3 regions of the Nocardia sp. NPDC060249 genome follow, and region 3 is predicted to be linked to each of the others. Evidence: riboswitches for the same ligand, from Rfam matches in the RefSeq annotation. Region 3 holds a riboswitch; each other region holds the start of a gene.
The links. Region 3 has a riboswitch for cobalamin ahead of ACFWFP_RS20565 (ABC transporter substrate-binding protein). Riboswitches for the same ligand answer to the same signal wherever they lie in the genome.
Positions count from the first base shown of each region.

Region 1: it holds a riboswitch for cobalamin, as region 3 does, so the genes downstream of both, ACFWFP_RS12160 (hypothetical protein) here and ACFWFP_RS20565 (ABC transporter substrate-binding protein) in region 3, are expected to answer to the same signal.
Region 2: it holds a riboswitch for cobalamin, as region 3 does, so the genes downstream of both, cobN (cobaltochelatase subunit CobN) here and ACFWFP_RS20565 (ABC transporter substrate-binding protein) in region 3, are expected to answer to the same signal.

Region 1 covers NZ_JBHXAQ010000002.1:950,658-958,340, reverse strand. Annotated here, with positions in the region: gene ACFWFP_RS12165 (ABC transporter substrate-binding protein) at 1-965, opposite strand, end outside; cobalamin riboswitch at 983-1,175, opposite strand; gene ACFWFP_RS12160 (hypothetical protein) at 1,155-2,330, opposite strand; cobalamin riboswitch at 2,485-2,689, opposite strand; cobalamin riboswitch at 2,874-3,066, shown strand; gene glyA (serine hydroxymethyltransferase) at 3,216-4,517, shown strand; gene ACFWFP_RS12150 (methylenetetrahydrofolate reductase) at 4,600-5,589, shown strand; gene ACFWFP_RS12145 (short-chain fatty acyl-CoA regulator family protein) at 5,632-7,062, opposite strand; gene prpD (2-methylcitrate dehydratase PrpD) at 7,218-7,683, shown strand, end outside.
Region 2 covers NZ_JBHXAQ010000001.1:1,462,437-1,470,119, reverse strand. Annotated here, with positions in the region: gene ACFWFP_RS06640 (hypothetical protein) at 1-191, shown strand, start outside; gene ACFWFP_RS06635 (acyl-CoA thioesterase domain-containing protein) at 264-1,118, opposite strand; gene cobN (cobaltochelatase subunit CobN) at 1,209-4,871, opposite strand; cobalamin riboswitch at 4,906-5,033, opposite strand; gene ACFWFP_RS06625 (hypothetical protein) at 5,090-5,572, opposite strand; gene ACFWFP_RS06620 (hypothetical protein) at 5,569-6,039, opposite strand; gene ACFWFP_RS06615 (MerR family transcriptional regulator) at 6,125-6,880, opposite strand; gene ACFWFP_RS06610 (hypothetical protein) at 6,914-7,588, opposite strand.
Region 3 covers NZ_JBHXAQ010000005.1:252,554-260,236, forward strand. Annotated here, with positions in the region: gene ACFWFP_RS20560 (class I SAM-dependent methyltransferase) at 1-31, opposite strand, end outside; gene ACFWFP_RS20565 (ABC transporter substrate-binding protein) at 28-1,554, opposite strand; cobalamin riboswitch at 1,660-1,793, opposite strand; gene ACFWFP_RS20570 (SDR family NAD(P)-dependent oxidoreductase) at 1,873-2,670, shown strand; gene ACFWFP_RS20575 (acyl-CoA dehydrogenase family protein) at 2,806-4,020, shown strand; gene ACFWFP_RS20580 (LLM class F420-dependent oxidoreductase) at 4,037-4,954, opposite strand; gene ACFWFP_RS20585 (GGDEF domain-containing protein) at 5,022-6,134, opposite strand; gene ACFWFP_RS20590 (TetR family transcriptional regulator) at 6,407-7,060, shown strand; gene ACFWFP_RS20595 (hypothetical protein) at 7,346-7,683, shown strand, end outside.

The DNA of each region.
Region 1 (7,683 bases), on a different contig from region 3:
GCGGTGTCGGTGAAGATTCCCGCCTTCAGATTCATCTCCACCAGCAGCGACTGCAGTGCCTGCGCCGAGGACAGCACGTGCATGTCGCGGTCACCCCGCAGTTCCAGCTTGGCCGAGGTGGACGGGTAGAACGCCATATCGGCCTCGCCGCTGCGCACACCGGCCAGCCGGGCCTGCTCGTCGGGCACGACGCGGACCGTGACTCCCCGCAGCGGCGGCGTCCCCTCCCAATGGTTCGGGTAGGGGGCGAGTTCGAGATTGTCCGGGGTCCACGCGGTGATCGCGTACGGACCCGAGTACGCGCCCGCGCCGACGATCTTCGCCGAATCGCCGCCCGCGGCGTCCATCGCGGCGACGTCATAGATCTGCAGTGAGTTGTCGCGTGCCGCGAGCGCGGCGGGAACCATCGCGTTCGGCGCCGGGGTGGTGATCACCACCCGCGCGCCGTCGGCGGTCACCGTGGTGGCCGGGTCCAGATAGACTTTGGCCGCGGTGGATTTCGCGATCTGCCTGGTCAGCGCCGCGGCGACGGCCGGTGCGTCGACCGGCTTGCCGTTCTGGAACGTGACACCCTCGCGCAGCCTCACGACCCAGCGGGTGTCGCCGTCACGGACGACCGATTCGGCCAGCCACGGCGCGATCTCGCCCGACTCCGTGATCTGCAGCAGGTTCTCCGCCACGCCCCAGTCGAACAACCAGTTCGTTCCGGTGCCCGCCGGATCGAGACCGGCGATCTTGTAGGAGTTGTAGATCGTCAAGGTCTGGTCACCGGCTTCGCGCAGCGCGCGTGCCGCCGAGGCGGCGCCACCATCCCCGTTGTCGTGTGCGGCGCAACCGGTGAAGACCAGCGCGACGGCGAGCATGCCCGCTATGGTCGCGGCGGCGCGGAAACGGCGACCTCGTCCGATTCCGGCATGGTCGGACAGCCGCGCGGCACCTGGCCCGCGGCGAGTGAACACTGGCATTTCCCTCATCCTCGTGAAACTCGATCCTGAAGCAGCGCAGGTATCCTGGCTCCCGGATCAACGCTCGCCCTCGGCCTTCCAACCCAGGAAAGGTCGTGGCCACATGATGAAGGTCTGCTACCCGGTCACAGTTGCGGGACAGCCCCGGATTCGCACCGGTGTTCCCTGCGCAGCGAACTTAGCATTGCCTCACCGAAGACGGATCGGCTGCGTGGTGGCCTCGCGCGCGGCCCGCAGTTCCGTGGCTACCGCCTCGGTGCCTTCGGCCAAGGCTGTGGCGAGGATTCTGATCTCGGTGACCTTCTCGGCGCCGCAGGCCTGGAAGGGGCGCAGCCGCTCATCGAGACCGGGCGCGGGGGTCAGCGCGTACGGAACATGAAGCAGCGAGCAGGAACTCGACACCGCGACCGAGCCGGTGACGCCGAGCAGCGAGCCCAGGGTGCTCAGCGCCGCGTCCAGATCGGTGCGCCAGGTGTCGCGTCCGTCGACCACCCCCGCCACCACCAGCTTGCGGGTCAGCGCCGGGATCGAGGCGACGGACCGCAGTGTGGCCCCCGCGGTGAAATCCAGGGCGACACCGTCGATGCCCATGTCGGACAACGCGGCCAGAGCGCTGTCGTTGTGCCCGAACGAGGTGGCGACGAGCACGGCGGGCCGCCGCGGGGTGCCGCACAGCGCGGCATAGGTGGATCGCAACCGGGCCAGTTCGGTGGTGGTGAGATCGGTGCCGAGGATCGGTTCGTCGAGCTGTACCCACGACGCGCCCGCGTCGGCGAGCCGCGCGAGCAGGTCCTGATAGAGCGGGACCACTTCGGCGAGCCGGTCGAGCGGGTCACCGTCGGCGTGCTCGGACAGTGTCAGAAAGGTCAGCGGGCCGACGACCACCGGGCGCGCCGGTACTCCCAGGGCGGTCGCTTCGGCCAGCTCGGCAAGCAGTTTCTGAGGGTGCAGGCTGAAGCGGGTCTGCTTGTCGATCTCGGGAACGAGGTGGCGATATTCGGTGCCGAACCACTGGGCAGACCGCAGTGGGGCGATGGTGCCGGTCCCCTGCGCGGCGGCGAAGTAGCGGTCGAGCGGGTCGGCGATATCGAGCACCCGGGCCGGCAGCGCACCGAGCATGACCGCCGTGTCGAGCAGGTGATCGCGATAGGAGAAAGTGCCGACCGGGATGGAATCCAGGCCGGCCGCGGCCAGCACGCTCAGGTGGGCGTAGCGCAGTTCGCGTGCGGTGGTGTGCAGTTCGGCGGCGTCGGCGGCGCCCGAACGGTAGGCCTCGACGGCGCGCTCTAGTTCGCGGTGGGGTCCGATCCGGGGCAGGCCGAGAACGGTTGCGGTGAACGGAGTGGGCGGGACTGCCACGGTCATCGTCTCCAGTGCGGTGCGAACGGTCGCCGCCGATTCCGAGCAGCGTCGACCGTCGACCGCTGGCCGACGAGGAGATGTCGCCGTGCCGGAATGCTCCGGAGGTCGAGGAGGTCGGTCCGCGCGCCCGGTCCACGAGGCGGTGGCCGCCGGGCACGGCGTGCCCGGCACAGCGGGCAGGTCTTCGGACTCGTGAGCACCGGCCTGGCTCGGCCGACCTACTGGCCGTCGCTTCCCGGGCGGAGCCCAGTGCGTGATGACGGCGGTCGTTCCCACTCACCGCTGCGGGACAGTCCCGGATTCTCACCGGGTTCCCTCTCACCGGCCGCCGGTTGCCCGGTACCCGGCTTCGACACGCTCACGAAAGCCCGGGAACCCGGATCTTCCAGTGTGAACGCGAACCAGCTGCGCACTCAGCATAGTGGGCGGACAGGCGGGGCCGTGCGGTATCCCGGCCCCTCCGGGTATCGGGACGCGGATGGCCGTATGCTGTGCGGGCAGCTGGTTCGCCGGTGGCGAGGACGACGGGAGCCCCCGCGCCGCCGCCGGTGTCGACACTTCGCGCGACAGGACTGTCGTGTGGTGGAGAGGGAACCCGGTGGGAATCCGGGACTGTCCCGCAGCGGTGAGCAGGAACGAACGCCATCAACGGCACTGGGCTGTCCATGTCCGGGAAGCGATGGCCAGTAGGTCGGCACGGGGAGTCCCGGTCGGCGCCCGCGAGTCCGAAGACCTGCCGCTGTGCCGGGCGCGCCGCGTCCGGCGGTTGTCGCCTCGTGGATCGGGCGCACACCGGCGATCACCCGAATCGTGTTGTGCGAGTGCGGGTTCGCCGTGTTGCGCCTCTAGGGCGGCTACCGTTTGCTGCCAGTCGACGGAGAACACATCGTGGCCCGATCCGCTACCACCGCCCGCTCGGTGAATACCCAGTCTCTCGGTGAGCTCGATCCCGAGTTGGCCGCCGCGATGGCGGGCGAGCTCGCCCGTGAACGCGACACCCTCGAGATGATCGCTTCGGAGAACTTCGTGCCGCGCGCGGTCCTGCAGGCGCAGGGCTCGGTCCTCACGAACAAGTACGCCGAGGGCTACCCGGGCCGGCGCTACTACGGCGGCTGCGAGGCCGTCGACGTGGTGGAGACCCTGGCTCGCGACCGTGCCAAGGAACTGTTCGGCGCCGAATTCGCCAACGTGCAGCCCCACTCGGGCGCCCAGGCCAACGCCGCGGTGCTGATGGCGTTGATGAACCCGGGCGAGACCCTGCTGGGTCTGGACCTCGCCCACGGTGGTCACCTCACCCATGGCATGCGCCTGAACTTCTCGGGCAAGCTCTATGACGTCCATTCCTATGGTGTGTCGAAGGAAGATCACCGGATCGACATGGACGAGGTGCGTGACATCGCGCGCAAGGCCAAGCCGAAGGTGATCGTCGCTGGGTGGTCGGCGTATCCGCGTCATCAGGACTTCGCGCGCTTCCGTGAGATCGCCGACGAGGTCGGCGCCTACCTGTGGGTCGACATGGCGCACTTCGCCGGTTTGGTCGCCGCTGGTTTGCACCCCTCGCCGGTGCCGTATGCCGATGTGGTGTCCTCGACGGTGCACAAGACTCTCGGTGGTCCTCGCTCGGGTCTGATCTTGGCCAAGCAGGAGTTCGCCAAGAAGCTCAACTCCGCGGTGTTCCCGGGTCAGCAGGGTGGCCCGTTGATGCATGTGATCGCCGCCAAGGCCGCGGCGTTCAAGATCGCTGCCACCGAGGAGTTCGCCGACCGTCAGGTTCGTACGCTGTCGGGTGCGCGGATCCTGGCCGAGCGTCTGACCGGTGCCGATGTGCAGGGCAAGGGTGTTTCGGTGTTGACCGGCGGTACGGATGTGCATCTGGTTCTGGTCGACCTGCGCAACTACGAACTCGACGGCCAGCAGGCCGAAGACGTTCTGCACGAGGTCGGCATCACCGTCAACCGCAACGCGGTTCCGTTCGATCCTCGCCCCCCGATGGTCACCTCGGGCCTGCGCATCGGCACGGCTGCCCTGGCCACCCGCGGCTTCGGTGATACCGAGTTCACCGAGGTGGCCGACATCATCGCCGCCGCCCTGGCGGGCACCTCCGATGTCGAGACCTTGCGTGGTCGTGTTTCCAAGCTGGCTCAGAGCGTGCCGCTGTATCAGGGCCTCGAAGACTGGACGCTCCTCTGAACTACTGCTCACCGCTCGGTGCCCGCCGCGGCCGGGCGGGCACGAGCGAGCCGAGTACACGATGGGGCAGAGGAGACCAACCATGACGACAACCAGTTCGGGGCGGCCGTACTGCGGTGAAACCGTGGGCGGCACCGGCCATTCGGTGGCCGGGAGCCTGCGTACCCACGCGGGTGCGACCGGGCGCGTGCCGTTCTCCGTGGAGTTCAACCCGCCACGCGACGGGGCGGGGGAGGCTCGGCTGTGGCGAGCGGTGCGCGAATTCGAGCGGATGCACCCGGCTTTCGTCTCGATGACCTACGGCGCGGGCGGCTCGACCAAGGACCGCACCGTCCGGATCACCGGGGAGCTGGCCCGCGAGACGACGCTGCTGCCCGTGGCGCATCTGACCGCGGTCGGGCACAGCGTGGAGGAGTTGCGCGCGCTGGTCGGTTCGTATGCAGACTCCGGCATCCGCAACCTGCTCGTCCTGCGCGGTGACCCGCCGGGAGACCCACTGGGCGCCTGGCCCCGGCATCCCGATGGTGTGGAATACGCCGAGGACCTGGTGCGGATCGTGCGCGATCTGGGTGACTTCCACGTCGGTGTCGCCTCGTTCCCGCAGGGGCATCATCGTTCGCCGGATCTGGACCACGACACCCGCTTCCTCGCCGCGAAACTGCGTGCGGGCGCGGAGTATTCGATCACCCAGATGTTCTTCGACGTCGAGCACTACCTGCGGCTGCGCGATCGCGTGGTGGCCATGGATCCGATCGAGGGCGCCAAGCCGATCATCCCGGAACTGATGCCGATCACCTCGCTGCGCACGGTCACCCGTGCCGAGGAGCTGTGCGGTCGCCGGTTGACTGCCGCGGTCATGACCAGGCTCCGCAAAGCCGCGGGTGATGGACCGGAGGAGAACCGCGCCGCCGTGCGTGCCGAAGGCATCGAGATCGCCACCGAGATGGGGCAACGCCTGATCAGCGAGGGCGCGCCCTGTCTGCACTTCATCACGCTGAACTTCGCCAAGGCGACCAGCGAGGTGCTCACGAACCTCGGCTACGGCGTGACGGCGGCCCCGCTCGGCGCCTGACGCATCGACCACCGGGCCGATCACGCACGGGCAGTTGCTGATTCAGCTCTCGTCGCCGGTCCGGTGGTCCGCGGGCGTGTACGGAATATTGGTGGCCCGGTTGTCGTCGACCCGGATCGAACGGCCGAGCTGGGGGAAGGCGCGCTGTGCGCAGTTGGGGCGCTCGCAGACCTTGCAGCCCGCCCCGATCGGCACGGCCGTCGACTCGTCGTGCAGCGGTAGTCCGCTCGAATAGACCAGACGCTCGGCGTGCGCGATATCGCAGCCGAGTCCGATCGCGAAATCGCGTTTGGGAGAAAGAAATCCGGGAGTGCTCTCGTCGGTCGTGCGAGCCAGCCATAGATATTTGCGGCCGTCGGGCATCTCCGCGATCTGGGTGCGGATCCGCCCCGGCGTCGTGAAGGCGTCGTGCACCACCCACAGCGGGCAGCTGCCGCCGACCCGGGAGAAGTGAAAAGCGGTGGCGGACTGGCGCTTCGAGATGTTTCCCGCACGGTCGGTGCGGACGAAGAAGAACGGCACGCCGCGCTGATTCGGGCGTTGCAGCGTGGAGAGCCGGTGACAGACCGTCTCGAAACCGACCTCGAACATCGACGACAGCAGTTCGATGTCGTAGCGCAATTCCTCGGCGGCAGCGCGGAACCGGGCGTAGGGCAGGATCAGCGCGCCCGCGAAGTAGTTCGCCAACCCGATCCGCAGCAGATCCCGTGACTCGGCGGGCATACTCACGGTCGACGTGATGGCCTCGATGGTGTGGCTGTGCGACAGGAAGGCGAGCTGCGTGGCGAGCTGGAACGCGCGCTGCCCGGCCGAGAGCCTGCGCGCCAGCACGATGTGCCTGGTCGCCGGGTCGTAGACGCGTTTGGGTCCCGGATCGGCGGGATTGTCGGAGCGGATCGTGACGGTGACGCCGTATCGCTCGCTGAGCAGCCGCGACAATTCCAGGTCGAGCCCGCCGATGCCGAGCCGGTTCTCGGTGAACAGGGCCTCGGCGGCGAGATCGAGTTCGGGAATGTGATTGCGGCGGTCATAGAAGAAATCGCGCACGTCCTCGTACGGAGTGACGGCCCCGCCCAGTGGTGACTCGATCCCGGCGGCGAACTGCTCGATCTGCTGGGCGCTGCTGCGCAGCCGGCGATGCAGGCTGACCAGCAATCGAGCCGCCGCGGGGACCCGCGCGGTGAGATCGTCCAGTTCGGCGTTGGTGATCGTGGTGGCGTCCGGATCCTCCGCGAAGATGTCGTGCAGGTCGGCCAGCAATCGCGCGTCGGTATCGGCCGCGAAGAAACCCATGTCCAGATCGAAGGTGGCATTGAGTTTGAGCAGGACCGGCACCGTCAGCGGGCGCTGGTCGTTCTCGAGCTGGTTGATATAGCTCACCGATAGCTCGAGCAATTTCGCCATGGCCGTTTGCGACAGGCCACGCTGGTCGCGCAATGTGCGCAGCCGGGCGCCCGCGTACATCTTCTGCATACGGCCCAATCTAGCACCGGCGACTTTCACAACTTTCACAGATTCACAGGTCGCGTTCCGCAAATTTAGGCATTTGTGAGGCATTTTGCTGGGGTTATGCGCTGTGTAACGTGCGAAATGTCCGGTGAATATTCGACGTCTTGGAGGCCACCGCTGTGAAGCATCACCTCGTCCGCACCTACCGTTCCGCTGAGGACTTCCCGCGCACGGAGCACCTGGCCTGGCGGATCGCCGAGGTAGCGGCCGACCCGGTCGCGGTCCCGGCGGACACCGAGGAGATGATCGTCAACCGCATCATCGACAACGCCTCGGTGGCCGCGGCCTCGATCACCCGCCGGCCGGTCGCCAACGCTCGCGCGCAGGCACTGGCCCACGCCTACGGTCCGGGCGCGGCCGTGTTCGGCGTGCCCGGCCGGTTCTCGCCGGAATGGGCCGCCTGGGCCAATGGCGTCGCGGTCCGCGAACTCGATTTCCACGACACCTTCCTGGCCGCGGAGTACTCGCACCCGGGCGACAACATCCCGTCGATCCTGGCCGCCGCCCAGCACACCGGCCGCAGCGGCGCGGATCTGATCCGCGGTCTGGCCACCGGCTACGAGATCCAGGTCGACCTGGTTCGCG
Region 2 (7,683 bases), on a different contig from region 3:
GCAAGTACACCGCCTTCGACGTCACCGACGAGTCACCCTACGACGAGTTCGCGGGCCGCCGCGTCGACGCGGTCTCGGTCGTGCCGCTGGCCGACGGCCGCCCCCGCGCGGCAACCCTCTACGTGGGCACGGGCATGGTGAAGGCGGAGTCGATCGCCGACGAACTCATCGTGACCCTGATCTCCGCATAGCTCACCGCACGGAAGGCCAACGGAAAGCCGAAGTCGAATGTCGTTGTAGCGCCAACCCAGTCGCGATGGCGTTCACCGAACTTGCGGCTGCCCGACCGCCTCCGCCATGAACGACTCCGAGAGCTCATCGATGACATCGCCGCGGATCTGCCTGCGCTCGTTGGCCAGCGCGGTGGTCGTGCAGATGCCGAACGCGCCCTGCTCGTCGTAGAGCACCGCCGCGCCCGCCGCGATCCCGTCGTCGCTGAGGTGGCTCTCCGCCTCGAGACCCATCTCGTCGCCGACGGGCATGCGCGAGAACGTGATCGACACATCGGTGTTGATGAAACCGATGCCCTCGGTGCCCCAGTTGGTGACCAGGCTGGTCTGCTCGCCGGTCATCGCCGCGTAGCAGAACGGCGAGGACGGCTCCCCCGCGACGACCGGGATATTGCGCACCCACTTGCGCTTGCGGGCGTCGTTCTGATGTTCGGTCATATTCATCGACCACCCCTGCCCGTCACTGCCGAACAGGTGCATCGTCTGGTCGATGGTGGCCAGCACGCTCGGAGGCGGCAGCGGCCGATCCCGGTCCGCGCGCCAGACCTCACCCGGCGGCTGGGCCGAGCGCTTCAGCAGGAGCGCGCTGCCACGGGCGACGATCTCACCGTCGGCGCGCACGACGATCGTCACCGAACGGACCCGGTTCCCGTCGCGCACCAGTTCGCTGGCGATCGTCAGCGGCACGGCGGGCACCGGACGGTGCAGGTCGACGGTCAATCGCGCCGGGACGAAGCCGTCGGCGCAGTAGCCCGCCTCCACCTCGCGCGCCATCAACCCGCACACCGGCGGGCCGGACAGCGTGCTGGGCCCCCACAGGCTCAGCGAGTACCGCAACGGCGTGTACACACCGTCGGCGTGCGTGAAATAGCCAGGGGAGGTACTCATCGTGCGCCTTTCCTCCGCGGGCGCCGGGCGGATCGCCGCGGCGCACCATCCCTCACACTAGAACGTGTTGCAGTTTTGCGGCAAGTGGGGTCACTCCAGCTCGCCCTCGGTTTCCAGGTAGACCTGCCGCAGCTTGTCCAGGGTCTCCTGCTCGGGGTGCTCCCACAGCTTGCGCTCGGCGGCTTCCAGGAGCCGTTCGGCGATGCCGTGCAGGGCCCACGGGTTGGACTGCTCCATGAACTTGCGGTTCACGTCGTCGAACACGTAACTCTCGGAGAGCTTCTCGTACATCCAGTCCGCGACGACGTTGGTGGTGGCGTCGTAACCGAACAGGTAGTCGACGGTGGCGGCCATCTCGAAGGCGCCCTTGTACCCGTGGCGGCGCATCGCCTCGAGCCAGCGCGGATTCACCACCCGAGCACGGAAGACGCGGGCGGTCTCCTCCGAGAGCGTGCGGGTGCGCACGGCATCGGGACGGGTGGAGTCGCCGATGTAGGCCTCGGGGTTCTTGCCGGTCAGCGCGCGCACGGTGGCGACCATGCCGCCGTGGTACTGGAAGTAGTCGTCGGAGTCGGCGATGTCGTGTTCGCGGGTGTCTGTGTTCTTGGCGGCGACCGCGATGCGCTGGTAGGCGGTGCGCATGTCGTCGGCGGCGGGTGCGCCGTCGAGGTCGCGGCCGTAGGCGTAGCCACCCCAGGTGGTGTAGACCTGCGCGAGGTCGTCGTCGGTGCGCCAGCTCTTGGAGTCGATGAGCTGCAGCAGGCCCGCACCGTAGGTACCGGGCTTGGAACCGAAGATACGGGTGGTGGCGCGACGGTCGTCGCCGTGCTCGGCCAGGTCCGCCTGGGCGTGTGCGCGTACGTAATTCGACTCGGCGGGCTCGTCGAGGTCGGCCACGAGCCGGACCGCGTCGTCGAGCAGGGCCAGCACGTGCGGGAAGGCATCGCGGAAGAAGCCGGAGATGCGCACCGTGACGTCGATGCGCGGGCGTCCCAGCTCTTCGAGATCGATCACCGCGAGCGAGGTGACGCGACGGCTCGCCTCGTCCCACACCGGCCGGACACCGAGCAGCGCGAACACTTCGGCGATATCGTCGCCGGAGGTGCGCATGGCCGAGGTGCCCCACACCGACAGCCCGACCGACTTCGGGTACTCGCCGTGGTCGGCCAGATAGCGGGCCAGCAGCGATTCCGCCATCGCCTGACCGGTTTCCCAGGCCAGCCGCGACGGGACAGCCTTGGGGTCGACCGAGTAGAAATTGCGACCGGTCGGCAACACGTTGATCAGACCACGTAGCGGGGAACCGCTGGGGCCCGCCGGAACGAACCCGCCGTTGAGCGCGTGCAGAACACGCGGGATCTCGACGCTGGTCTCACGCAGGCGCGGCACGACCTCGGTGGCGGCGAACCGCAGGATGGTGGCGACCTGGTCCAATCGCTCGGCGTCGGCGACCACCACTGCGACGTTCTCGCCCGACGATGCGGCGCGGTGTCCGTCCAGGATCGCGGTCTCGAAGTCAGCGACCAGCTGCTCGACCGCGTCGACCGACCAATCCGTCGCCTGCAACGCACCGAGCAGTTCGCGAGCACGGGCCTCGACCACATCCACGCGAACGCGAGCCTCGTCGCCGGATTCGCTGAGCCCCAACGCCTCTCGCAGGCCGGGCACATTCTGCTCGCCGCCCCACAGCTGACGGGCACGCAGCATGGCCAGCACCAGGTCGAGTTCCATCTCGCCCTCGGGTGCCTGGCTCAGGATGTGCAGGCCGTCGCGGATCTGCACGTCCTTGATCTCGCACAGCCAGCCGTCGACGTGCAGGAGCATGTCGTCGAAGACATCTTCTTCGGGCCGTTCGGCGAGGCCGAGGTCGTGGTCCATCTTGGCGGCGCGCATCAGCGTCCAGATCTGCTGGCGGATGGCGGGCAGTTTGGCCGGGTCGAGGGCGGAGATGTTGGCGTGCTCGTCGAGCAGCTGCTCGAGCCGGGAGATGTCGCCGTAGGTTTCGGCCCGCGCCATCGGCGGGATCAAGTGGTCGACGAGGGTGGCGTGCGCACGACGCTTGGCCTGGGTGCCCTCACCGGGGTCGTTGACCAGGAACGGGTAGATCAGCGGCAGATCGCCCAGCGCCGCGTCGGTACCGCAGGAGGCGGACATGCCGAGGGTCTTACCGGGCAGCCATTCCAGGTTGCCGTGCTTACCCAGGTGCACCATCGCGTCGGCACCGAAACCATCGGGCGCGGACAACCAGCGGTAGGCGGCGAGATAGTGGTGACTCGGCGGCAGATCGGGATCGTGGTAGATCGCGACGGGGTTCTCACCGAACCCGCGAGGCGGCTGCACCATGAGCACCACATTGCCGAAACGCAGTGCGGCGATGACGATCTCGCCCGCGGGGTCGGCCGACCGGTCGACGTAGAGTTCGCCCGGCGGCGGACCCCACGCCTCGACGACGGCCTCGCGCAGGTCCTCGGGCAGTGACTCGAACCAGCGGGTGTAGGTGGCGGCGCCGATGCGGATCGGGTTGCCCTCCAGCTGTTCGGCGCTCAGCCACTCCGGGTCCTGACCGCCCGCGGCGATCAGGGCGTGGATCAGCGCGTCGCCGTCCCGTTCGACCAAACCGGGGATCTCGTCGACATCGCCGAGATCGTAACCGGCGGCGCGCAATTCGGTGAGCAGGCGGATCGCGCTGGCCGGGGTGTCGAGGCCGACGGCGTTGCCGATGCGGGCGTGTTTGGTCGGATACGCCGAGAGCATGATCGCGATCCGCTTGTCCGCGGCCGGGATGTGGCGAAGGCGGGCGTGCCGCACGGCGATCCCCGCCACCCGGGCGCACCGTTCGGCGTCGGGGACATAGGCGGACAGCCCGTCGGCGTCGAACTCCTTGAAGGAGAACGGCACCGTGATGATGCGGCCGTCGAATTCGGGCACCGCGACCTGCGTGGCGACGTCGAGCGGCGACAGGCCGTCGTCGTTGGCTTCCCACTGCGCGCGGCCACTGGTCAGGCACAGGCCCTGCAGGATCGGCACGTCCAGCGCGGCGAGCGCGGCCACGTCCCAGACTTCGTCGTCACCGCCGGCCGAGGCGGTCGCGGGCTTGCTGCCACCCGCCGCGAGGACGGTCACCACGAGGGCGTCGGCGCGGCCGAGCAGGGTGAGGAGCTCGGATTCGGCGGTGCGCAGCGAAGCCGCGTAGACCGGGAGCGGGCGAGCGCCCTTGGCCTCGATCGCCTTGCACAGCGCCTCGATGTAGGCGGTGTTGCCCGCGAGATGCTGGGCGCGGTAGTAGACCACGGCGACGGTCGGAGCGTGCGGTTCGAGGATCCGCGGGGACCGGTCGAGCTCACCCCAGGTGGGCAGCTGCGCGGGCGGTTCGAAACCGTGACCGGTCAGCAACACGGTGTCGGACAGGAAGTTGTGCAGCTGCAGCAGGTTCTCGGCGCCGCCCGCGGCGAGGTAGTTGTGCGCGTCGGCCGCGACACCGACCGGCACCGTCGAGCATTCCATCAGCTCGGCGTCGGGGGCGATCTCACCACCCAGCGCCACCATCGGCACGCCGCTGGCCCGGATCGCGTCGAGGCCCTCTTCCCAGGCGCGCTTGCCGCCGAGGATTCGCACGATCACCAGATCAGCGCCGTCGAGAAGTCCCGGCAGATCCTCCACGAGCAGCCGCGCGGGATTGCCCCAGCGGTACTCGGCGCCGCTCGCGCGCGCGCTCAGCAGGTCGGTGTCGGAGGTGGACAGCAGCAGGATCACAGGGTGAGACCTTCCTCGGGTTACGCGCCCATCGGGGTGTGCGGTGCTCGCCGGGGAGGGTCTGGCTGTTCACAGTGGCGCGACCGCACCGGATTTCCACCGGTTTCCTCGACGCCCGCCGAGCAAGACGATGCTACTGGGCCCGCCGCGCCCGCAACTTTCCAGCCCGCTTCCCGCCGTTGGACAATTGATCAGCGGTGCTCAGCCGGTCGCTGTCGTCAATGGGTGGGTCGCCGGGCGGTGTCTTCGGCCGCGATGGACGCGGCGAGCTCGGTGACGACGCCGCGGATCAGCGCGCCGTAGTCGTCGTTCGGGAGGATATCGAGGCGCTCGCGGGCGGCGGCCAGGTGACGGGTGGCGGCGGGGAATGCGCCGAGGCGGCGGAAGTTGTCGGCGAGATTCAGGTGCAGCGAGGGGTAGAGGCCGGCGACCTGGAGGCCCGCGTGGTGGTCGTTCAGGCGGGTGTCGGTCAGAGCGTCGGCGGCGTCGAGAGCTCGGACGTCCCACACCAGGGCTTCGGCCGGGTCGTCGTAGGCGTCGGCCAGGTAGTGGGCGAGCGTGCAGCGGTGCAGTGGGTCACCGGCGGGGCCGATCTCGGCCCAGACCTCGAGCAGAGCCGTGCGGGCACGGTCGGCGTCGCCGGTGCGGAAGTCGGTGACCCCCTGGGTGATTCGGGTCATGATCGGGTCGGCGGTGGTCATCGGGAGGTCTCCTCGGCGGGTTCGGGTTTGCACGGCATGGCCAGCGTCGACAAGTCGCCGTCGTCGGCGGAGCGGATCAGAACAGGCTGATCGGGGGCGATGAGGTCGAGCATCACGTCGGGTCCGACGGCGGTGGCGACGGCCGGGTAGAGGGTGGTGACGGCGAAATGGATCGCCATGGCAGGGCCGGTGGCTCTCGCCTGCGGGATGTGCTGGGCCGCACCCGGTTCCGGCGCCTCGCGCCCTGCCGCCGCAGTACTCGAAATCTCCTGCGCGACAAAGTCGCCCGTTGTGCCGGTGCCGGTCAAGGCGCGCTCCGTCCACGAGCTCGAGGCCGTCACGGACACGGTGCCGGCGCAGGTCGTGTGCAGGACCACCGTGGGCGAGTCGGCGTGTTCCATGGCGTCGAGCAGCGCCGCGCGAGCGAGGACGACCCGCGTCCGCACCGGGGCGAGCGCGGCCAGCATCGCTCGGTAGTCGGGGAAGTCGTGGGTCGATCGGCGGCAGCGGCGTCGGGTGCCGTCCGGCTGGGCGGTGTGGTGCGTCGTCGGCTCACCGACTCCCCCGGTGCGGTCTCGGTCGCCTGAATCCGGTGTGGCCGTGCGGAATTCGACGTTGTCGCGGTGGGGGCGGGATCGCGACAGCGTGCCGGCGACGCAACCAGGACGCGGCCGCACGGAGGTCGTCGGCGTTCACTGTCGCGTCCCAGACCGCGGCGCCGACGCGGGTGGGGCGGACGGTGCGGGTCGCCAGACGACAGCGGTCCGTCGCGGTGAGGATCAGCTGCTGTCCGTCGGTCTCGAACAGAATCGTGTCGAGTACCGCCAGATCCGGATCGACGACCGTGGCCGTCGCGACCTGGTCGATCGCCGCCGCCAGCACCGGCCCGCTCACCCACACGTCGTCGCGCGTTCCCGAGATCTGGTCGCGCTGCTCGTTCCCACCGAATCCGGACGCCGATCCATGGGCGGCCAGCAGGGCGCCGCGGGCGGCCGCGGCGGCGGCGCGGACCTCGCCCCGGTGCCGGTCCAAGTCGGCGAGGTGCTCGTCGAGGAGGACGAGCGCGCGGGCGGGGTCGGGTTCGGCGAGCAGGGCGGTCACCGCGGGCAGCGGCATGTCCAGAGCGCGCAGGTGACGCAGAAGGCGGGCGGGAGCGGACTGCTCCGGGGCGTAGTAGCGGTAGCCGGTGACCTCGTCGACGACGGCGGGGGCGAGGATGCCGGCGTCCGCGTAGAAGCGCAGGGCACTGGCGCTCAGGCCGCAGGCGCGGGCGAAGGCTCCGATGGTGATCAGCTCGGTGTCGGGCACCGGTTCATGATCGGGGTTCGAGTGAGTCGAAGGTCAAGTCGTCGATCGGTCGGTGCCCGCGGCGACCATCTCCGGGGAACCCGTACCGAGATTGCGGTACACGTTCGCGATCACCAGCTGACCGAGGGCGTTGTTGCCGACGCCACCGATCACCGCACCGATACCCGCCGGGATCAGGGTGCCGAACAACAGCAGCGTGCGTTTGACCAGGTAGTTGACGATGAACCGTTTGGCCGGGGAGTCGGGCATGCTCGCCAGGCCGGGGATGTGGTCGGTGACGACCGAGAGCCACTGGCCCGTCTTGTGTCCCGCGGTCTCGTCGAGCACCTTGGTGCCCGCGTCGCCGAGCACGACCTTCGACACCAGGTGCGCTTGCCGCGAGTCGTCAGGATCGAGACCGTACGCCGCGGCGGCGCCGACCGACAGCACCGACGACGCCTCCAGGAACACGACGGTGTCCACACCGGTCGCGGCCAGACCGAGCACCGTGCCCACCCCGGGCACCGCCGCGGTGAGCCCCACCGCGACGCCGCTGGCGGTGACGACCACCAGGTACTGGCGCGAGAGCCGCTGCACGATCTCCACCGGCGCGTCTTGCGGGTGCCTGCGGCCCAACCAGTCGACGTAGCGGTGCACCACCGGCGCCTGCGCCTGTGCGACCCTGTCGAGCGCGGGAACGACACGCTTGTCCACGAATTGACGCAGCATGCGGCGACTCTCCTGTCAGTACCGGGCTGGCGAAGGATCCGCCACTCACCCTAGCGACTACCCGCGAATCGCCCCGTCACGCGAGAGGGCCTCGT
Region 3 (7,683 bases):
ACCGCGCCGTCGCCGCGTCCAGTTCGGTCATCGAGCGTTCACCTCGTCGAATCGGGCCCAGCCGTGCGAGTTCGGCACCGCGGCGGGCAGTTGCTGAAAACGATCACCCGCGGCGCTGTTCCAGGCGGTGTTGCCGAAGAAGACGAAGCCGCCTCGGTCGTACAGGATTTCGTGCATGGTGCGGTAGATCGCCGCGCGTCCTTGCTCGGTAGGTGTCGACTGCGCCTTGACGTACAGCGCGTCGAACTCGGCATCGGACCACTTCGTCCGATTCTGCGGCGATCCGGTGAGCAGTCGTGACGCGAAATGGTTCGGAACGGGCAGTGGCCCGGACTGGCCCATCGTGAGGTGGCCGGTGTTGAGCGCATCGGTGTAATAGGTGTCCTTGGAACCGAGGACGACGTTGACCTTCACCCCACAGCGGCTCGCGTGTTCGGCGAAAAGCCTTGCCGACTCGACGAATCCGTGCGCCACCGGCGCGGTGAACAGGTCGAACGACAGGTCACGGACCCCGGCGCGGCGTAGCAACCGGCCCACCTCGTCGGGATCGTAGGTGTGTTGGGGCAGGTCGGCGTAGTACTGGAAGCCTTTGCCGAACACATCGTTGCCGACCTCGCCGTTGCCCTCGAGCGCGACCTTGACCAGTTCGTCGCGGTCGAGCATCCGCATGACCGCCCGGCGGACATCAGGGTTGTCGAACGGGGCACGGTCGGTCTTCATCGCGAAGAAGTAGATGCCGCTGTTGGGGGTGGCCGCGAGCGTCAGGCCGGGCCTGCCTTGCAGGGTCCGTGCGGCCGACGGGGTGAGGTTGTCGGCGTAGTCGATCTCGCCGCTCTGTACCGCCGCGAGGCGGGCATCGGACTCCGCGCTGACGATGCGCAGTCGACGGATCGAGGGGGCGCCGTCCCAATAGCGATCGTTGGCGGTGGCCACGAATTCTTTACCGGCCGTGAAGGAGTCGAAAACGAAGGGGCCGGTCCCCACCGGTCGCTCGAAGTCGGTGGCTCCGTTCGGCACGATCTTGGTCCCATAGGCCGACAACGCGATCAGGAACTCGAAAGAGGGCTCCTTCAAGACGATCTCCACCGTGCGCGCATCGATGGCGCGGCTCTGGGCGAGGTCGACCTTGTCGAGTGAGGAGGCGGCGATGAACGGGCGGCGCTGCGGCGGTCCGAGCACCCTCGAGAAGGTGTAGAGCACGTCGTCGGCGCCGACGGCTTTTCCGTTGTGCCAGACGGCGTCTCGCAGGGTGATGCGCCACCGCGTGCCGTCGGCGTTCGGCTCTGCCGCTGATGCCAGGCGCGGGATCGGCGTCATCGTCTCATCGATCTCGAACAGTCCGTCGTAGACCGATTTCATTCGAGCCTCGTCGATGAACAGCGTGTTCACACCGGGATCGATCCCCTCACCGGCACCGGAGCCCTGGAAGGCGGCGGTGAAGGTGTCGACCGAGTTCCCGGACGGTGCCGAGCGGTTGCACCCGACCAGGGCCGTGCCCGCGGCGAGCGCGCCACCGAGCAGGAAGGTGCGGCGGCGCAGATTCGACGGCTGCATGGAGGCTCCTATCGCGTGGGCTCTCACGCGACGAAGACATGCGCAAACAAGTCACAACCGGTGTGGCTCGGTTCGGCGCATCGATCAATACCCACGTGATCACGACCGTTTCAACAGTTCGTCCGCAGGTATCTGGCTTCGGCTCGGGAACGAGCCTCACAGTTGCGGGACAGCCCCGGACTTGCACCGGTCTTCCCTACGGACAGGCGATATCCTACGCGGTGCGCCGGACATTGCGAGAAGCCCTGGCTGCTGCGGGTTTCGATCATCTCGAGCTGGGGCGTGTGGCGTTGTGGGTGTGATTGTTAGCGTCGGGCCATGGATCTGGGACTGGATGGGAAACGGGCGATCGTCACCGGCGCGAGCAAGGGAATCGGTCTGGCTATCGCGCGAGGGCTCGCGGCGGAGGGGGTGGATGTGGTGCTCGCGGCACGGTCGGCGCACCCGCTGCGCGCCGCCGCCGACGAGATCGCTCGGCAAACGGGACGGCGGGTGATCGCGGTACCGACCGACACCGGCGACGACGAGCAGGTGAGAGAACTCGTCGCGCGCACCGTCGCCGAACTCGGTGGCGTGGACATCCTGGTGAACTCCGCCGCCACACCGTGGAGCGCGGGCGCGGGCGGCGATCTGCAAGCCACTTCCGACGAGATCGTGCGCAGGGAGGTCGAGATCAAGGTGCTCGGATACCTGCGCACCGCACGTGCCGTCGCTCCCCATCTGGTGGCGCAGGGGTGGGGTCGCATCATCAACATCAGCGGGCTCGGTGCGCGGCAGGCCAATTCGATCGGGCAGACCATCCGCAACGTGAGCGTCTCGGCGTTGACCAAGAACCTCGCCGACGAGCTGGGGCCGCACGGGGTGAATGTGACAGTCGTGCACCCGGGTCTCACCCGCACCGAACGGCTCACCGAACGGCTCACCCGCCAGGTCGAGCAAGACGGTGGCGACGTGGCCGAGCTGGAATCACAGCTGGTCAAGAATTCGATCCGCCGGATCATCGACGCGGGTGAGGTCGCCGATGTGGTGACGTTCCTGGCCTCGCCACGCAGCATCGCCATCACCGGTGATGCCATCGCGGCCGGCGGTGGCGTTCCCGGGCCGGTCTTCTACTGACGTTCGGGATGTGATCGGGCCGATTCTATTGCTTCACCGCGGCCCGGCCGGCCCGCGATACTTGCCACATTCGGCGTCGCGCCGATTCGCGCAAGCCATCGATCTCGCCGCCGAGGCGAACCCGGGAGACCAGCGATGACCAGCACCGTCACACCCACCGTCGTGGCCAGCAGCACCTCCCCGCTCTCGGCGGCCGCCGCGCCGAGCGCCTTCTTCAGCACCGAGGACTACCACCGGTTCCACGCCCGCGCGGCCGGTTACGACGCTGAAAACACCTTCTTCACCGAGGATTTCGAGGAACTGCGCGAGGCCGGGTACCTGCGCGCCGCGCTGCCGCCGCAGTACGGTGGCCGGGGCCTGTCGCTCAGCGAATTGTCCAGGGAACAAAGGCAATTGGCGTATTGGGCACCCGCGACAGCGCTCGCGGTGAATATGCACCTGTACTGGACCGGGCCCGCTGCCGCGCTGACCGTCTCCGGCGCGGAGGACTTCAGCTGGTTGCTCGCCGCGGTCCGCGACGGCGAGGTATTCGCGGCCGGTCACGGTGAACGCGGAAACGATGTGGGACTGGATGATTCGGTGGTGAGCGCCCGGCGCCTGCCCGACGGCTCCTACCGCGTCGACGGCCGCAAGACCTTCACCTCGCTCGGCCCGGTGTGGACCTCGGTGGGTATCCACGCCCGTGACGACTCCGACCCCGCCGACCCGCGCATCGTGCATCTGTTCGTCGCCCGCGATCAGCCGGGGGTGCGCACCGAGGAAACCTGGGACACCCTCGGCGTGCGGGCGACCCGCAGCGACGACACGATCTTCGACAACGCCCGTGCCGAAGCCGCGACGCTCGCGGGAACGCACGCGCCCGGCGGTGCCTACCCCCCGCTGATCAACGGCATCCTCGGCTGGTACCTGCCGCTGCTGGCCAATGTCTACTTCGGGATCGCCCGGCGGGCACTCGATGTCGCGATCCTGCACGCCGGCACCCGCTCCTCGCTGGTCCCCGGTGTCGAGGCCCACGCCGGCAAACCGGCGGTACAACGCCAGATCGCCGAAGCCGAAATCCAGCTCGATGCCGCGTACGCACTGCTCGAGACGGCGACCCGGGACGCGGACGCCGGCGTCGATCTCGGCGTGTGGGCGGTTCCGCGTCTGTTCTCGGCGAAGGAATTCGCCACCAGGACAGCCAAGAACGTCGTCGATACCGCGGTGCAGGTGGTCGGCGCGTCGTCGGTCAGTCGCCGCAACGAACTCGAACGTCTCTACCGCGACGTGCGCACCGGACAACTCCATCCCCCCAACACCGACGTGATCCTCGACGTCGTCGGCCGCACCGCCCTCGGTCTGCTTCCCTGACCGCGACATCGATCTCTCAGAGCTGCGATTGCACCTCGGCGGCAATGAGTTCCAGGTGATCGAGATCGGCGAGGTCGAGGATCTGGAGGTAGATCCGGCTCGCGCCGATCTCGCGGTAGCGGGCGATCTTGTCGACGACCTCGGCGGGCGAGCCGGCCAGGCCGTTGCTCGCGAGTTCGTCCACCTCGCGGCCGATCGCGGCGGCCCGGCGCGCTACCTCGGCGTCGGTGCGCCCGACGCAGGCGACCAGGGCGTTGGAGTAGATCAGTTCGTCGGTGCGACCGGCTGCGCGCACCGCGGTGCGCACCCGGTCGAACTGGGCGGCGCTGTCGTCGATCGAGGCGAACGGCATGTTGAACTCGGTGGCGTAGCGGGCCGCCAGGCGCGGGGTGCGGACCTTGCCGTTGCCGCCGATGATCACGGGCACCGGGTCTTGTACGGGCTTGGGCAGGGCGGGGGAGTCGGTGAGCTGATAGTGGGCGCCCTCGAAGCTGAACGTCGCCCCCGGCTTGGTGTCCCAGAGTCCGGTGATGACGGCCAGTTGCTCCTCGAGCAGGCCGAACCTGTTGTCCGGGAACGGGATTCCGTACGCGGCGTGTTCGGCGGCGAACCAGCCGCTGCCGAGACCGAGTTCGACCCGCCCGTTCGACATCTGATCCACCTGGGCGATCTGGATGGCCAGCGGCCCCGGTAGCCGGAACGTCGCGGCGGTGACCAGGGTGCCCAGCCGGATACGGGAGGTGTCCCTGGCCAGCCCGGCCAGGGTGATCCAGGCATCGGTCGGGCCGGGCAGGCCCGAGGCATCGCCCATGGCGAGGTAGTGGTCGGAGCGGAAGAACGCGTCGAATTCGAGCTCCTCGGCGGCGCGCGCCACCGACAGCAACGTGTCGTAGTCGGCGCCCTGCTGGGGTTCGGTGAAGATGCGGAGGTCCATGATCACCATCGTGCCCGATGCGAACAGCTCCGGCGCGGCGGTGCCCCGATCTCGGGAGCGGTGGGTGCTACCGGCTGTCCTGCGGGTCGCCCGGGTGACGGTGGTCCGCCGGCGGGGTGAGTTCGTCGACCACCACCAGGTTCCCGCCGGACTGCTTGGCCCGGTACATCGCCGCGTCGGCGGATTGCAGCAGCCGGTCCGGCGTCGGGCACGGGCATCGTGGACAGTTCGATGCGTCGAACACCGCGACACCCACACTCGCGGTGACCGCCACCGTGGTCTCCGGTGGCTCGGCGATCACGCGGCACAGCCGTTCGGCTTCCCTGCGCGCGGCGGCCGCGGCGATGGGGGCGGCCACCACGAACTCCTCGCCACCCGTGCGTGCCACCACCGCCAGCTCCCCGGCGGCCTCGCGCAGCCGCCGGGCGGTCCGCATCAAGACGATGTCGCCGATCCGGTGACCCCAGGTGTCGTTGACGGTTTTGAACCGGTCGAGATCGAAGCAGATGACACAGATCGCGGGATTGCGATCCATCAGCTGTGGCAGCCGGTTCTCGAGGCCCCGGCGGTTCAGCAGGTCGGTCAGCGGGTCCGACAGCGACTCGGTGCGCAGCAGCGAATACAGGAGCTGGAACGCGGGCACCGCGCTGACCACCGACGCGAGGAGCAACGCGACCGCGAGGGCGAGCTCGATGCTGCCACCGCCGGTGGCGATCCGCACCGAGAACACCACCACCGACAGCAACGACCACACCGAATGCAGGGCCAGTGCCCTGGCGCTGTGGAAAAAGCTCAGATAACTGCCGGTGCCGAGGAGCAGTACGGTGCCCATCGCTCCGAACAGCCGATCCTGCAGCTGGAGGAATTCCACCGTGAACAGCACATCGGCACAGGCGATCAGCACCAGCGACTCGGTCTTGCTCGGCCAGGGCAGCAGCCACCAGCGCGCCGCCCACAGGGTCCCGGACAACACTCCGACCGTCGAAGCGACGCCGGGATGACCGGGCGGGCCCACCGGCGTTCCCGCGATCACCGCGCCCATCACCGCGATACCGGCGCCGGCGATGCCGATCAAGATCTTCAGCGGAACCAGCGCCGACCTGGCGGCCAGCGTGCGCACCAGCCACCGGTAGTCGACAGGGTCTGTCCACCAGGCCCGCAGCGTCTTGCCGTCGTTCATCGACCCACCCTTGGTCCCGATCGCATCGCCTAACTCGCTGGTTGCGCGTGTGGAACTTCAGGAAATCCCACCAGCTGATCGGCAGTAGTCTAGGTCGGACCGTCTCGGGATCTCGACGGACCGCTCGAGCCGCCGCGTCGCGTGCGGTGGTGGCGCCGTCGAGATCGGCGTCGACCGGTTTCACCGGCGAAGACCGCCAGATCTGCGGCCTCGAGTCGATCAGCCTGGGAGTAGGGAGTAGGACAGTCGACCAGCGGCGATACCGTGAGGGGGTGAAACGGTCACCGGAAACGGATTCCTCGGTCCGGATCATCGACGTCGTGATGGAGATGTTGATGTCGGATGGGTACGACGATCTGCAGCTCAAGGAGGTTGCTCGTCGGGCCCAGGTGTCGCTGGCGACGGTGTACAAGAAGTTCGCGACCCGGGACGAGTTGATGGTCGCCGCGGTCACCCGGTGGATGGCGATCAACAGTTACGCCGAGCTGGAATTGCCTGTTCCGGGGGAGTCGCTGCGGGACGGGTTGATCCGCGTCATTCGGCACGTCTTCGAGCCGTGGGAGCGCAATCCCAGGATGCTCGAGGCCTACCATCGCGCGCGCAGGGGCGTCGGTGGCCGGCAGCTGGACGCACAGGGTGTGAGTGCCGTGCTGCCGGTCGCCGCGGTGTTGTTCGAGGGCTACGATCCGGCCTACGTCGAGGACATCGGACTGATCGTCACCAATATGATCTACGCGTTGACCGGTCGATTCGTCGACAAGGATCTCGACGTGACCGAGATCCTGCCCACGCTCGAGCGTGCTATCGACCGCTTGACCAGCAACAGCGTGGCCCCGGCGGCGAGCGTTCGCGCGGCCGACGGCACGGCGGGCTCGCCGTTCCCCGTGTATCCGTCGCTGGCTGGTCCCTACGGACCGGACCGTTAGTCCCTGACAGTGCTCGCGACCCTATTGACCTGCGGTGGAACGAATTTCGACGCTGTACGTCAAGAACGAATCTATGTGATGCAGATCACAAGTTACTTGGGTGAGACTGCTGTCACACGCTGAGTAACCGGATTACCGTGTGGTCGGCAGGGGCTCCGAGCGATCGAATTCTGGGGCGTGGGGCGCACCTGCCGAGATCTTCAGATTCGAAGTTTGGATGGGAAGCCCATGGCCGCACAGTTCGTTGATTCCGCCCACTGGAGAGCCCACGCCCGCCGGCATCCGCTGCGATATCGCTTGGCCATCGTCGCGCCGAATGCCGTGGAAGTCGTTCGCTACGCGGGAGGTTGGCTCTTCGATCGAACAACGGCCGGGTGGGAAGTGACCGTGCTCGTCGACGACCACTCCGACGTGCGCCCGTTGCAGATCCTCGGTGCGACAGTGCTCGATATCGAACAGTCGCTGGCGGCACCGAAACACGACACCTGGCCGCACGCCGTGGCTGTCCCCACTCAGATGTTCGCGGATTGTCGTGTGCGCGACGGCATTCTGGACTGTCTCGACCACCGTTCGGCCGAGCTGTCGCTGTGGGGCGACGCGCTGCCGGCCGAACTGGCGGATCG